Regions from separate parts of the Paenibacillus sp. B01 genome, predicted to be linked through region 1. Evidence: riboswitches for the same ligand, from Rfam matches in the RefSeq annotation. Region 1 holds a riboswitch; the other holds the start of a gene.
The links. A riboswitch is a leader RNA that binds a small molecule or an ion and turns the genes downstream of it on or off. The one in region 1 is predicted to bind cyclic di-AMP.
Positions count from the first base shown of each region.

Region 2: another riboswitch for cyclic di-AMP. It lies ahead of GE073_RS10385 (hypothetical protein); the one in region 1 lies ahead of GE073_RS19315 (TrkH family potassium uptake protein).

Region 1 is NZ_CP045802.1:4,517,962-4,523,844, forward strand. It holds gene GE073_RS19305 (LysR family transcriptional regulator) at 168-1,100, shown strand; gene GE073_RS19310 (potassium channel family protein) at 1,137-1,814, opposite strand; gene GE073_RS19315 (TrkH family potassium uptake protein) at 1,836-3,188, opposite strand; cyclic di-AMP (ydaO/yuaA leader) riboswitch at 3,259-3,443, opposite strand; gene GE073_RS19320 (CPBP family intramembrane glutamic endopeptidase) at 3,691-5,310, shown strand; gene uvrC (excinuclease ABC subunit UvrC) at 5,389-5,883, opposite strand, start outside.
Region 2 is NZ_CP045802.1:2,427,506-2,433,388, reverse strand. It holds gene kdpB (potassium-transporting ATPase subunit KdpB) at 1-425, opposite strand, end outside; gene kdpA (potassium-transporting ATPase subunit KdpA) at 456-2,123, opposite strand; gene GE073_RS26050 (potassium-transporting ATPase subunit F) at 2,148-2,228, opposite strand; gene GE073_RS10385 (hypothetical protein) at 2,329-2,766, opposite strand; cyclic di-AMP (ydaO/yuaA leader) riboswitch at 2,929-3,127, opposite strand; gene GE073_RS10380 (universal stress protein) at 3,456-4,112, shown strand; gene GE073_RS10375 (FAD/NAD(P)-binding protein) at 4,210-5,628, opposite strand.

The sequences.
Region 1 (5,883 bases):
CTTGGGAGCGTCAACAATTCACGACAGCATCCGACTTCAGGACGGACACAGATTAGCCACAGATCCCATCGTACCCTTTTTTCGCTTATAAAGATATTGTTTATTTTTTATACAATGTTATAACATAGGAGCATAAGCAAGTCGGATCGCCGAAAGGATGGAATGCGATGCAGGAAGATCTTCAGCTGTTCGCCGTCATCGTCGAGCAGTCGAGCATGAACAAGGCGTCGGCGCTGCTCAACCTGTCGCAGCCCGCCCTCTCGCGCAAGATCGCCAAGCTCGAGGAGGAGCTCGGAGCGCCGCTCTTCCGCCGCGTCGGACGCCGCCTGGAGCTGACGCGCATCGGCGAGCTGACGTACGACTACGCCGTGCAGCTGCGCCAGATGCATCGGCAGTATCTGCTCACGCTGGCCGAGTTCAAGCAGACCCACCGCTTCACGCTGACGATCGGCGCCAGCCTGACGACGCTGCAGACGACGCTGCCCGACCTCATCCAGGCGCTGACCGCCAGCCATCCCGAGATCGACATCAAGGCCGTGACCGGCAAAACCCACGAGATCGTCTCGCTCGTCCGGGACCGGAAAATCGAGCTCGGCCTTGTGGCATCCGTCATCGACGATCCGCAGCTGCACTGCGTGAAGCTGTTCGACGACCATCTCGAGCTCGTGCTGCCGCGCGGGCGCATGCTGTCCGACAAGCTCGCGATCGGCGACCTGAACGGGCTGCCGATGATCCTGTTCTCCAAGGGAACCTGGTTCCGCACGCTTACCGACGAGCTGTTCGACAAGTTCCGCCTGCATCCCGACGTGCGCATGGAGATCGACTCCTTCGAGGCGATCCTGCGCCTGCTGCATACATGCGGAGCGGCTACGCTGCTGCCGCGATCGTACATCCGGCCGCAGATGGCGGAGGACAACGACCTCATGCTCGTGCCGCTGCCGGAGCTGAAAAAGACTCGGCGCACGACCTCGCTCATCCACGGCGATCCGTCGCTGCTCGAGCCTGTCGTCCGCCAATGGATCGCGGAAGCGGCGGCCGGCTACGCGGCGCGTTCGGGCTTGCCGCTGAGCGCCCGCAGCGGCCTGCCGGGCCAGCCGTAGCCGGTTGCCGGCTCGGTCCGTCGCAGCCGGATGCCCTCAGCGCTCGCTGACCATGTTCTCGAAGTCCTCGATCCCCTCGTTCGTGCCGATGACGACCATGACGTCGCGCTCGGCCAGCACCTGCTCGGCCTTGGGCGCGATGATGATGCCTTGCGGCTTGTTGACGGCTACGATGCTGCAGCCGAACCGCTTGCGCGGATCGATGTCGGCGAGCGTCTTGCCCGCCAAGCAGCGCGGCACGGACAGCTCCGCCACGGAGTAATCGGAGCTCAGCTCGATGTAGTCGAGCAGGTTCGGCGAGACGAGCTGATGGGCGACGCGGATGCCCATGTCGCGCTCGGGATAGATGACCCGATCGGCGCCGAGCTTCTCGAGCACGCGCCCGTGCAGCTCGCTGACCGCCTTGACGACGACCTTTTTGACCCCGGCGTCCTTGACGAGGATCGCCGTCATGATGCTGGCCTGGATATCCCCGCCGATGGCGACGATGCAGCAGTCGAAATTGCGGATGCCGAGCGCGCGCAGCGCCTCCTCGTCCGTCGAGTCCGCGCAGGCGGTATGCGTGAGCGTGCCGCTCAGATCGTCGACGAGCTCCTCGCTGCGGTCGATGCCGAGCACCTCATGTCCGAGCTGCACGAGCTCCTTGCCGAGGCTGGATCCGAAACGGCCCAGTCCGATGACGCAGAATTGACTTCCTTTGGCTCCCTTACCCATTGTCTCTCTTTCTTTCCTTTCCTATCCGATGATGATCTTGCCTTCCGGATGCTTGTAATATTCCTTGCTGGCCTTGGGCCGGAGAGCGTACGCCATCGTCAGCGGGCCGAGCCTGCCGGCGAACATGACGAAGCTGATCACGAGCTTGCTGACATCCTGCAGCCCCGGCGTAATGCCGGTGCTCAGCCCGACCGTGCCGAACGCCGACACCGTCTCGAACAGGATGCGCAGGAAGTCGCGGTCCTCGAGCGTGCAAAGCACCATCGTCGAGGCGAGCACGATGGCGATCGACAGCATCGTGATCGTCAGCGCCTTGAGGATGCGCTCCTTGGCGAGCCGGTAGCGGAACAGCACGATGTCCTCCTTGCCCCGGAGCATCGCCCACATCGCCGCCGCGAGCGTCATGAACGTCGTCGTCTTGATGCCGCCGCCGGTCGAGCCGGGCGACGCTCCGATGAACATGAGAAGGATCATGAAGAACAGGCTCGCCTGGGTCAGAGCTCCGATGTCCACCGAGTTCGGTCCGGCGGTTCGCGTCGCGACCGACTGGAACAGCGACGCGAGCAGCTTGCCGCCGAGGTCGAGCGGTCCCATCGTGCCGGCATTCCCGTATTCGAACAGGAAGATGACGGCCGTCCCGAGCGCCACCAGGCCGCCGCTTGTCAGCAGCACGACCTTGGAGTGCAGCGTCAGCCGCCGATGCCTGCGGAAGTCGACCAGATCGGACAGGACGATGAAGCCGAGGCCGCCGAGGATGACGAGCGAGACGGTGACGAGATTGACGAGCGGATCCGCGACATAGGCGGTCATGCTGCTGTAGTTGCCCATGATGTCGAAGCCGGCGTTGTTGAACATGGACACCGCATGGAAGATGCCGTAATAGACGGCCTGCCCGGGCGGCATGTCGGACAGGAAGCGCAGCGCATACAGCAGCGCGCCGCAGCCCTCGATGACGAGCGAGTACAAAAGGACGCGGCGGATCAGCCGTACGATGCCCTCCATCGAGCCTTGGTTCATCGCCTCCTGCAGCAGCAGCCGCTCCTTGAGCGAGATGCGCTTGCGCAGCACGAGCGCGAACAGCGTCGCCATCGTCATGAAGCCGAGGCCGCCGATCTGGATCATCACCAGGATGATGAGCTGGCCCGCCAGCGAATAATGCGTTCCGGTGTCGACGACGACGAGGCCCGTGACGCAAGTGGCGGATGTCGCCGTGAACAGCGCGTCGATCCAGCGCGTCCCCAAGCCGTCCGCGGTCGCGAACGGCTGCATGAGCAGCAGCGAGCCGAGCGCGATGATGAAAGCGAAGCCGGCGATCAGGATCCTCGGCGGGGAAGGGATGAGCAGCTGCCTCAGCTGCAGCCTCCAAGCGGTCATAGGCGGCCATTCTCCTTTTTTTGCACACGACAAATAGGCACCGGAAACACCCGGTGCCCAGCGCCTGTGTGAGTCCTGTCATGGAAGCCTCCGAGGTTAGCTGACGGATTCGGGCGTGACGGCCGCCCTATCCCCCCGGAAAAGTTCCGAGCGGAATTCACCCCTGCGGATCGGCTGTCCGGCTCCACGAGCCGCCGTCCGCGCTGGTTCCCCCGTTCCCGGCGCTTGTCGTCCGGAATTCGGCAGTTTAAAGTTCTATAGGATCGGATTTGATTATATAGGATAAAGGACAGGTTACCAAATGCGTCCGCAGGCGTTGGCGGCCGATTTGCTTCGTTTTTCGAGGCTGGCGGACATTGCGGAGGATGCTAGCCCCTCCGCGCTCGCTCTTTTGCCCGCTGGCTCGTCCGTGCGGCCGGGCGGCATGGATAAAAGGAAAGCCGCTGTGGTAAGGTTAATCCATGGATCCAACCAGGCAGCGCCATCAGCAAGGAGGACTTCGATGAATTCATCCCATCTTGACCAGGCTTTTCGAAGATACGTTTGGTATGGCGCAATCGGAGCCGCTTTATTCCTGCTGCTGCAGGTCATCCCCTCGGCAGCCGGAGTCGGCGCGGAGAGCGAGCCGGTCCACCCGGTCAGCCGCGGGCAGGCGATGGCGGCTGCGGCCGACTTTGCCCAGAAGCAGCTGCGCGCGCTTCCCCAGAACGCCCACGCGGTCCATCAGGCCGACAGGCTGATGGCGGGCTATGTGGCGAAGGAGAAGCTGGGCAAGACGCTGGACAGCAGCGCCGGACTCAAGGTGCCCGTCGATGTCTGGCAGGTGACGCAGAACTTCGACGACGGCCGGCGGCTGCTCGTCGAGATCGGCATGACGAGCGGCAAGCTCGTCGGCTGGAAGCAGGTGCTCGGTCCGACCGGAGGCGACGGAGGAAGCTCCGCGCTGGAGGGCGAGGCGCTGGACCGGACGGTCCAGCGGCAGGCCGACGAGCTCGGACTCGGCCAGCTGCGCCGCTCGGGCCCGGCCAAAGAGGGCTCCGTCCGCTACGAGGCGGCGATCACCGTCGGCGAAGCGAGCCTGATCGTCCTCGCCGCCGGCGAGCGCTTGGAGGGGGAGAACAGGCTGACCCGCTTTCAGCCCGTCTACGAGGTCCCTGCCTCCTACGCCGCCTATACGATGGAGCAGGACCGGCTCGGCGAGCAATTGTCGCTGCTCGGCAATCTGCTGCCGTCCGGTATCATGACGCTGCTGGCCATCGTCTACGCCATCGTCATGAGGCGCTTCACGTCGTTCCGCCGGGGCTGGGCGCTGGCGCTGATCTTCCTCGCCTTCTACACGGTCAACAACTTCAATCTGCTGGACGGCTTGCGGGCGATCTACGGGGGCGAGGTCAACGCGGAGCTCGCGGCGATGGCCCAGCTCGTCTTCATGACGGCGCTCACCTTCGTCATGGCGGTCGGAGCGTACTTCTCGCTCGTCGCCGGAGACGGGCTGTGGAGAGCCCAGGGCCGGCCGCTCTGGACCGCCGGCTCGGAGCCCGGCTTCGGAGCCGAGGCGTGGAGCGCGATGAAGCTCTCCTACGCGCTCGCCTTCCTGCTGCTCGGCCTGCAGACGCTCATCCTCGGCGGCCTCTCGGCCGCCACGGGCGCCTGGGCGACGACGGACGTGACCCAGTCGCCGTACAACATGGCGGCGCTCTGGCTCATGCCGCTGCTCGCTTGGTGCGCCGCCATCCAGGAGGAGGCGGTGTACCGGCTGTTCGGCATCGGCCTGCTGATGAAATGGATCAAAAATCCGTTCCTCGCCTCGCTCATCCCGACGGTGATCTGGGCGCTCGGCCATGTCACCTACCCGATCTATCCGTCGACGACGAGGCTCATCGAGCTGACGATCCTCGGCCTGCTGTTCTCGTACCTGTTCCTGAAATTCGGCTTTTTCACCGCCGTCTTCACCCATGCGGTCATGAACAGCGTGCTCATGTCGATGTCCCTGTTCATGACCGGCCGGACGGCCGAGACGGCCGCCGGCGTCATCTACATCGTCGCGCCGATCGCCGTCGCGTGGCTGATGCGGCGGTACGGCCTGCAAAGGCGCGCGGCCGCCTATCCGCCGCCGGCCTGACGCGGCCGGCGCAGACGAAAAAGACGAAGCGGGAGGAAGTCCGCTTCGTCTTTTTTTGCTGGCCGGCCGCCCTCACCGCTACTCCTCGCGCAGCGCCTCGACGATGCGCTCCGCGAGCTTGTCGCCGATGCCGAGCGGACGGAAGTCCTCGGCCTTCGCCTCGCGGATCTTCTTGAGCGAGCCGAAATGCCGCAGCAGCTGCTTGCGCCGCTTCTCCCCGATGCCGGAAATCGAGTCGAGGCGCGACTCGGTCATCGACTTGCCGCGCTGCTCGCGGTGGAACGAGATCGCGAACCGGTGCACCTCGTCCTGGATGCGCTGCAGCAGGTAGAACTCCTGGCTGTCGCGCGGCAGCGTCACCGGCTCGGGCGGGTCGCCGACCATGAGCTGCGCCGTCTTGTGCTTGGCGTCTTTGACGAGACCGCATACCGGCACCTGCAGCCCGAGTTCGTTCTCGAGGATGTCGTTGGCCGCGCTAATCTGGCCCCGCCCGCCGTCGACGACGATCAGATCCGGCAGCGGCAGCCCTTCCTTGAGCACCCGCTCGTAGCGCCTGCGGATGACCTCGCGCAT
Region 2 (5,883 bases), 2.1 Mb from region 1:
ACCTCGCCGTCGCCGGGAATCCACTGGCCGGCCTCGACGCGCACGACATCGCCCTTGCGCAGCTCGCTCGCCGGCACCTCCTTGAGGCCCGCCGAGCCGCTCTCGCGGAAGGCGACGACGTCGCGCTTGGAGCGCTTGAGCGAGTCGGCCTGCGCCTTGCCGCGGCCTTCCGCCAGCGCCTCCGCGAAGTTCGCGAACAGCAGCGTCACCAGCAGGATCGCGGCGACGACGACGTTGAACCAGGCCGGCGTGCCGCCCCCGAACGCATCCGGGACGACGGCGAGCAGCAGCGTGACGGCGAAGCCGATCTCGACGACGAACATGACCGGGTTGCGGACCATCACCCGCGGATCCAGCTTCAGGACCGATTCCTTCAGAGCCTGGCGGACGATCGGTCCGCCAAGCGTCGATCTATTTTGGCTCATGGCTAGCTCTCCTCTTTTCTGTCCGTTCGGCTATGGCTTCAGCGTCAGCTGCTCGGCGATCGGCCCCAGCACGAGGCTCGGGAAGTACGTCAGCGCGCCGACGATGAGCACGGTGCCGAGAAAGACGGCGCCGAACGTAGCCGAATCGGTGCGGAACGTGCCGATCGTCTCCGGCACGGCCTTTTTGGCGGCGAGCGAGCCCGCGACCGCAAGCAGCGTGATGATGGAGACGTACCGCCCCAGATACATGACGATGCCGGTGCTGAGGTTCCAGAACGGCGTATTGTCGCCTAGTCCCTCGAAGCCGGAGCCGTTGTTGGCCGCGGACGACGTGAACTCGTAGAGCGCCTGGGTAAGGCCATGGTAGCCCGGGTTCGAGATCGTATCGGGATAAGCATAAAGAGCGGCGGCCGTCGGCAGCAGGATGAGCGCCGGCTGCACGAGCAGCGTCAGCGCGATCAGCTTCATTTCGCGACCCTCCAGCTTCTTGCCGAGAAACTCCGGCGTCCGGCCGACCATCAGGCCGGAGAGGAACACCGCCATCAGCGCGTACAGCAGCACGTTCATGAGGCCGACGCCGGAGCCGCCGAACACGGTGTTCAGCATCATGTTCATGAGCGGCACCATGCCGCCGAGCGGCGTGAACGAGTCGTGCATCGAGTTGACGGCGCCGGTTTCGGAGGCGGTCGTCACGACTGAATAGAGCGCGGATTGCGGCACGCCGAAGCGGGTTTCCTTTCCTTCCATGCTTCCTTGGCCGGAATCATAGCCGAGCGCCGCGATCGCGGGGTTCGCCTCCTGCTCGGCCGTCAGCGAGACGCCCAGCATGACGACGAATAGCAGCGCCATGGAGACGAACAGCACCCGCCCCTGCTTCGGGTTGCCGACGAGCTTGCCGTACGCGAACGGCAGCGCCGTCGGCACGAGCAGCATGAGCAGCATCTGCAGCAGGTTGCTGATCGCGTCGGGGTTTTCGAACGGATGCGCGGAGTTGACGCCCATATGGCCGCCGCCGTTGTTGCCGAGCTCCTTGATGGCGAGCAGCGAGGCGACCGGACCGCGCGCGATCGTCTGCTCCCCGCCCTCCAGCGTCTGCGCGGCGGCAGACGGCTCCAGCGTCTGCGGCACGCCGAGCGCGACGAAGACGAGCGCCAGCACAAAAGCGATCGGCAGCAGCACCCGCGTGATCGAGCGAACGAGATCGACGAAGAAATGGCCCATCGGCTTGCCGGCCAGCCCTCTCATGAACGCCATCGCCGCGCACAGCCCCGTCGCCGGCGAGACGAACATCATGAACACGATCGCGATCATTTGGGACAGATAGGATAAGCCGCTTTCGCCGCTGTAATGCTGCAGGTTCGTATTGGTCATGAAGCTGATCGTCGTGTTGAACGCGAGCCGCGGCTCCATGTTCGCGATCCCGCTCGGATTGAGCGGGAGATAGGCTTGCGTGCGGAAGACGGCGTAGACGAGCAGCAGCATGACTCCGTTGCTGACGATCAGCGCCGCGGCGTAGGCTTTCCAGCTCTGGCTTCCGGGGCGGATGCCCCCGAGGCGGTAGATCAGCCGCTCCGCCGGGCCGAAGACGCGGTCGAGGCCGGTCGGCTCCAGGCTGTAGGCCCGATAGAGATACAGTCCCGCCGGCTTGGCCAGCAGCAGCACGAGCAGCAGCGTGATTGCGATGGATAGTCCTGCCATCATGGGAGGTGGCTCCTTCTTGGGTCAGAATTGGTCGGGGTGAAGCAAGACGTAGACGAGGTAGAGGAACACGGCCGCGACGACAACCCACAGGAGCGCGATCATCGTTCCTCGCGTCCTTCCTGCGCCTGCTTGCCGCACCAGGCGAGCAGGCCGAGCATCGCGGCGGTCAATCCGATCAGCAAGGCGAGCATGCCGATATCCATCATGTGAATGGCTCCTTTTCCTTGTCTTGGCGGGCTTCGTCCTGAATGAGGTAAAAGACGTCCTGCCCGTTTGTATGAATGACATAATCCGCTCCGAGCGACTTGTAGACGCCGCCCGAGCCGCGGCCTTGCGTGACGACGAAGATGCTGCGGCCGGTCCAGCCGCGGAAAATCTGCACATAGCGGCAGCAGAGAGCGAGGCTGCTCTCGAACAGGTAGACGTTGCCGCATCGGCATTCAGGCGCCGGATTGCGGTCCTTTTCGGCCGTATCGATTTGCATGATTCGACCTAAGCCGAGGCGCTCCAGCCGCTGCCTTTCGCGGCGGCTGTTGACGACTGCGGCGCAAGGAATCCGCATGCGCTTCAGCTGCATCAGGAAGCGTTCGCCGGCCGCCGTGGCCGGCGAGACGAGTATCGTTTCGGGATCGAGATCCATGGTGGTTCTCCTTCGGGTGGCGAGGGCGGCGGACGGCTGCGGACCGGGATCCGCTTCGGAAAAAAGCGCGCAAAAAACCACAGAGGCAGCGGCCCCTGTGGTCTTGGTCAGATCACAAGCGTCATCATCCTCTCTCCCGATCGGAGCACGGCGCGCTATGGCGCGCGCCGCCTCCTGCGCTTACGAGGTTAGCTGTCGGATTCGGACGGTGAGAGTCGCCCTACCCGAGGCAGACGGATTCCATGGATCCGCTCCCCCGGGATTCACCCCTGGAGCTGCGGCGGCCGACTCTCACATCGGCGGCCGCAGGCTCCGCTTGGTTCCCCCGTTTTCCATTTCGGAAACTCAGCGTTGTCAAAAGCTGGTCTGGCTAGCTGAGACGAATCTTACACCCGGACTTTTCGGAAAGTAAAGCCGGGCCAGCGGCGAAAATCCGGCCGCGATCGCGCTTGTCGAGCAAGAAAGGCCGATCGATCTCCATTTCTCTCTCTGAATCTCGCTCATTCTCTCGAATTCATCTCGACGCATGCCAAAAACCCGCCTCCATCGCCGATTTCATTCTCGGCAAACGAAGGCGATGGTCGCGCTTACATGAAGCGGGACGGCTGAATTCCGCCTGCGCCGCCTTTTACAGACCGCCCTCTCGTCGCGTAGGATGAGCAGCAAAAAAAAGTGAAGGAGCAATTGCCATGCCCAAATCGGAACACATCCTCGTCTGCCTGTCGTACGGCCCGCACGGAGAGCGCCTCATCCGCCGCGGCGCCGAGCTTGCCGCGGCGGCGGGCAGCCGCTTGGTCGTCCTGAGCGTGGTGTCGGACGTCGAGGCGGCGCCCGGCTCGGCGCAGGAGGAATGGCAGCGCGTCTGGCGCGACGCCGCGGCCGAAGCAGGCGCGGAATTCCGGGCGGTGCCGTCCGCAGGCCGCAAGGCCGTCGACGTCATCGCCCATACGGCGATGATCGAGCGCATGACGCAGATCGTCGTCGGACAGCCCGTGCCGACGCGCTGGGAGGAGCGGTTCCACGCCTCCTTCGTCGACGCGCTGCTGCGCCGGATCGGCCAGACCGATCTGCATGTCGTCGCCGTGCAGCGGCTGGACGAGGAGCTGGAGCGGACCCATGAGCGCGGCGTCCGCGTCGCGGTCGCCGCGCGGGACGGCGGCTACGTCATCCAGAGGACCTTGGACAAGAATGGATGCTCCGGCGTCTTTTTCCGCAGCCGCGATACCGAGTTCGAGCATGGCCTGCTGAAGCTCAAGGACGGCAGCAGCCGCAGCCGCGCCTTCAAGGTGCGTCACGGCGCCGTCGTCGATCCCGAATTCCCGGCCTTCTGGCGGAGCAGAAGCTAGGGCGTGTTTGCATAACCCGAAGCGGGATTGCAAACACGCCCTAAGGAGACGTTTTTACGCGATTTTTATTTGGCAGACCGGGTCGCCGGGCGTAAGATCAGCTTAACGAATCCATCCAGCCCGTGAACTCCAGCTCGTCGTACCGGTAGAACTGATCCAGAATCCGCTCGCGATCGTCGAGGAACAGCCCGCCCGCGACCTCCGACACGAGCTTCGGTATCGCATGGCGCATGCCCGACAGCGCGGAGGCGGATAGGCCGCAGCTGATCATCGCGGAGTAGTTGAACGTGTGGAGGCCGTGCAGCCGCGACGCGCCCTCCTCGTCCCGGCTCGTGAAGGCGAAGCCCGGCGTCAAATACGGATGGGCGTCGAGCACGGGGCTCGCGATGTCCGCCGGCGCCTCGTACCGGTCGCCCCAGCGGGCGATATGGCGCTCGACCAGCCGCAGCTCGGGACGCAGCGCCGGGTCGGTCAGCAGCCCGGTGCTGACGACGAGGAAGTCGAACGCCTCCTCGCCCTGCGGCGTCGTCACGACGGCCCGCTCTCCTTCCGTCCGCACCGCGAGCCAAGGCGCTCCGACGTGGAGCCGGAAGCCCGGCCAGGCGGCCGCCCGCTGGAACGTGTCGTTCGTCGGCGGCTGGTTGTGCTTGAAGAAATGCGCCATGACGGCGTACTTGTCCTCGTCGGACAGCCGCGGGAAATGCTCGATCATGCCCGAGTGCTCCATCTGCCGGATCGGATTGATGCGCGGCAGCTCCGGCCGGCGGACGAATACATGCGCCTCCGCGACGCCCGCGGCCAAGGCGAAGCTGGCGTTGTCGAACGCCGACGCGCCTCCGCCGAGCACGGCGATCCGCTTGCCGCGCAGCGCCTCGAAGTCAATCGCCTCGGACGTATGCGCGTACAGCTCGCGCGGCACATGGCGCGACACGAGCGGCGGCACATGCCACTCCCCGCCGCCCTGGATGCCGGTCGCGAGGATGACCTTGCGGGCGAGCAGCTGCGGAGCCGGCGCGCCGGGGCCTTCGAGATGGAGCCGGTAAAGGCCCTTCTCCAGCGGCTCGACGAGCGTCAGCCGCGTCTCGTTGACGACAGGCAGGTTCAGCACCCGGCGGTACCAGCGCAAGTAGCTCATCCAGTCCCCGCGCGGAATTTTGTCGATCGCCTCCCAGCCCTCCTCGCCTGCCTGCGCCTCCCACCAGGCGCGGAACGTGAGCGACGGAACGCCGAGATCGATGGACGGCAGATGCTTGGGCGTGCGGAGCGTGTTCATGCGAGCGTACGTTTCCCACGGTCCTTCCTTGCCCTCCGGATTCTCGTCGAGGATGATGACGTTCGAGACGCGTTCCTTCATTAAGGCAAATGCGGCTCCGAGTCCGCTCTGGCCGCCGCCGATGATGGCGACGTCATGCACATGGCCCTCGTCATGGCTCCTCGGCTGGACCCAGCCCGCCCCTCCGAAGGCGATATAAGACAGGTCCCGCTGGACCTGGGCGTTCAGTTGCTCTAGGCTCATCCCGCATCGTTCCTTTCTGCTGTTCCGCTTGCCGGCCCGGCGGCTGGAGGTCAGACTATCTGCCGCATCCGATTCGTCTTTTTGGCGACCAGACCGTTTCAGCCCTTTATCGCGGCTCTCAATGTCTCCTTCATGTTATATTTTATTACATGATGCGTAAAGAGTTGCGGAAAGAACTTGTAACTCGCCGCCTTCGATTTGTGCCCGTTGACAAGAGCGGGACGATCCTGCTGATGGCCGATATCGCTTTGCGCA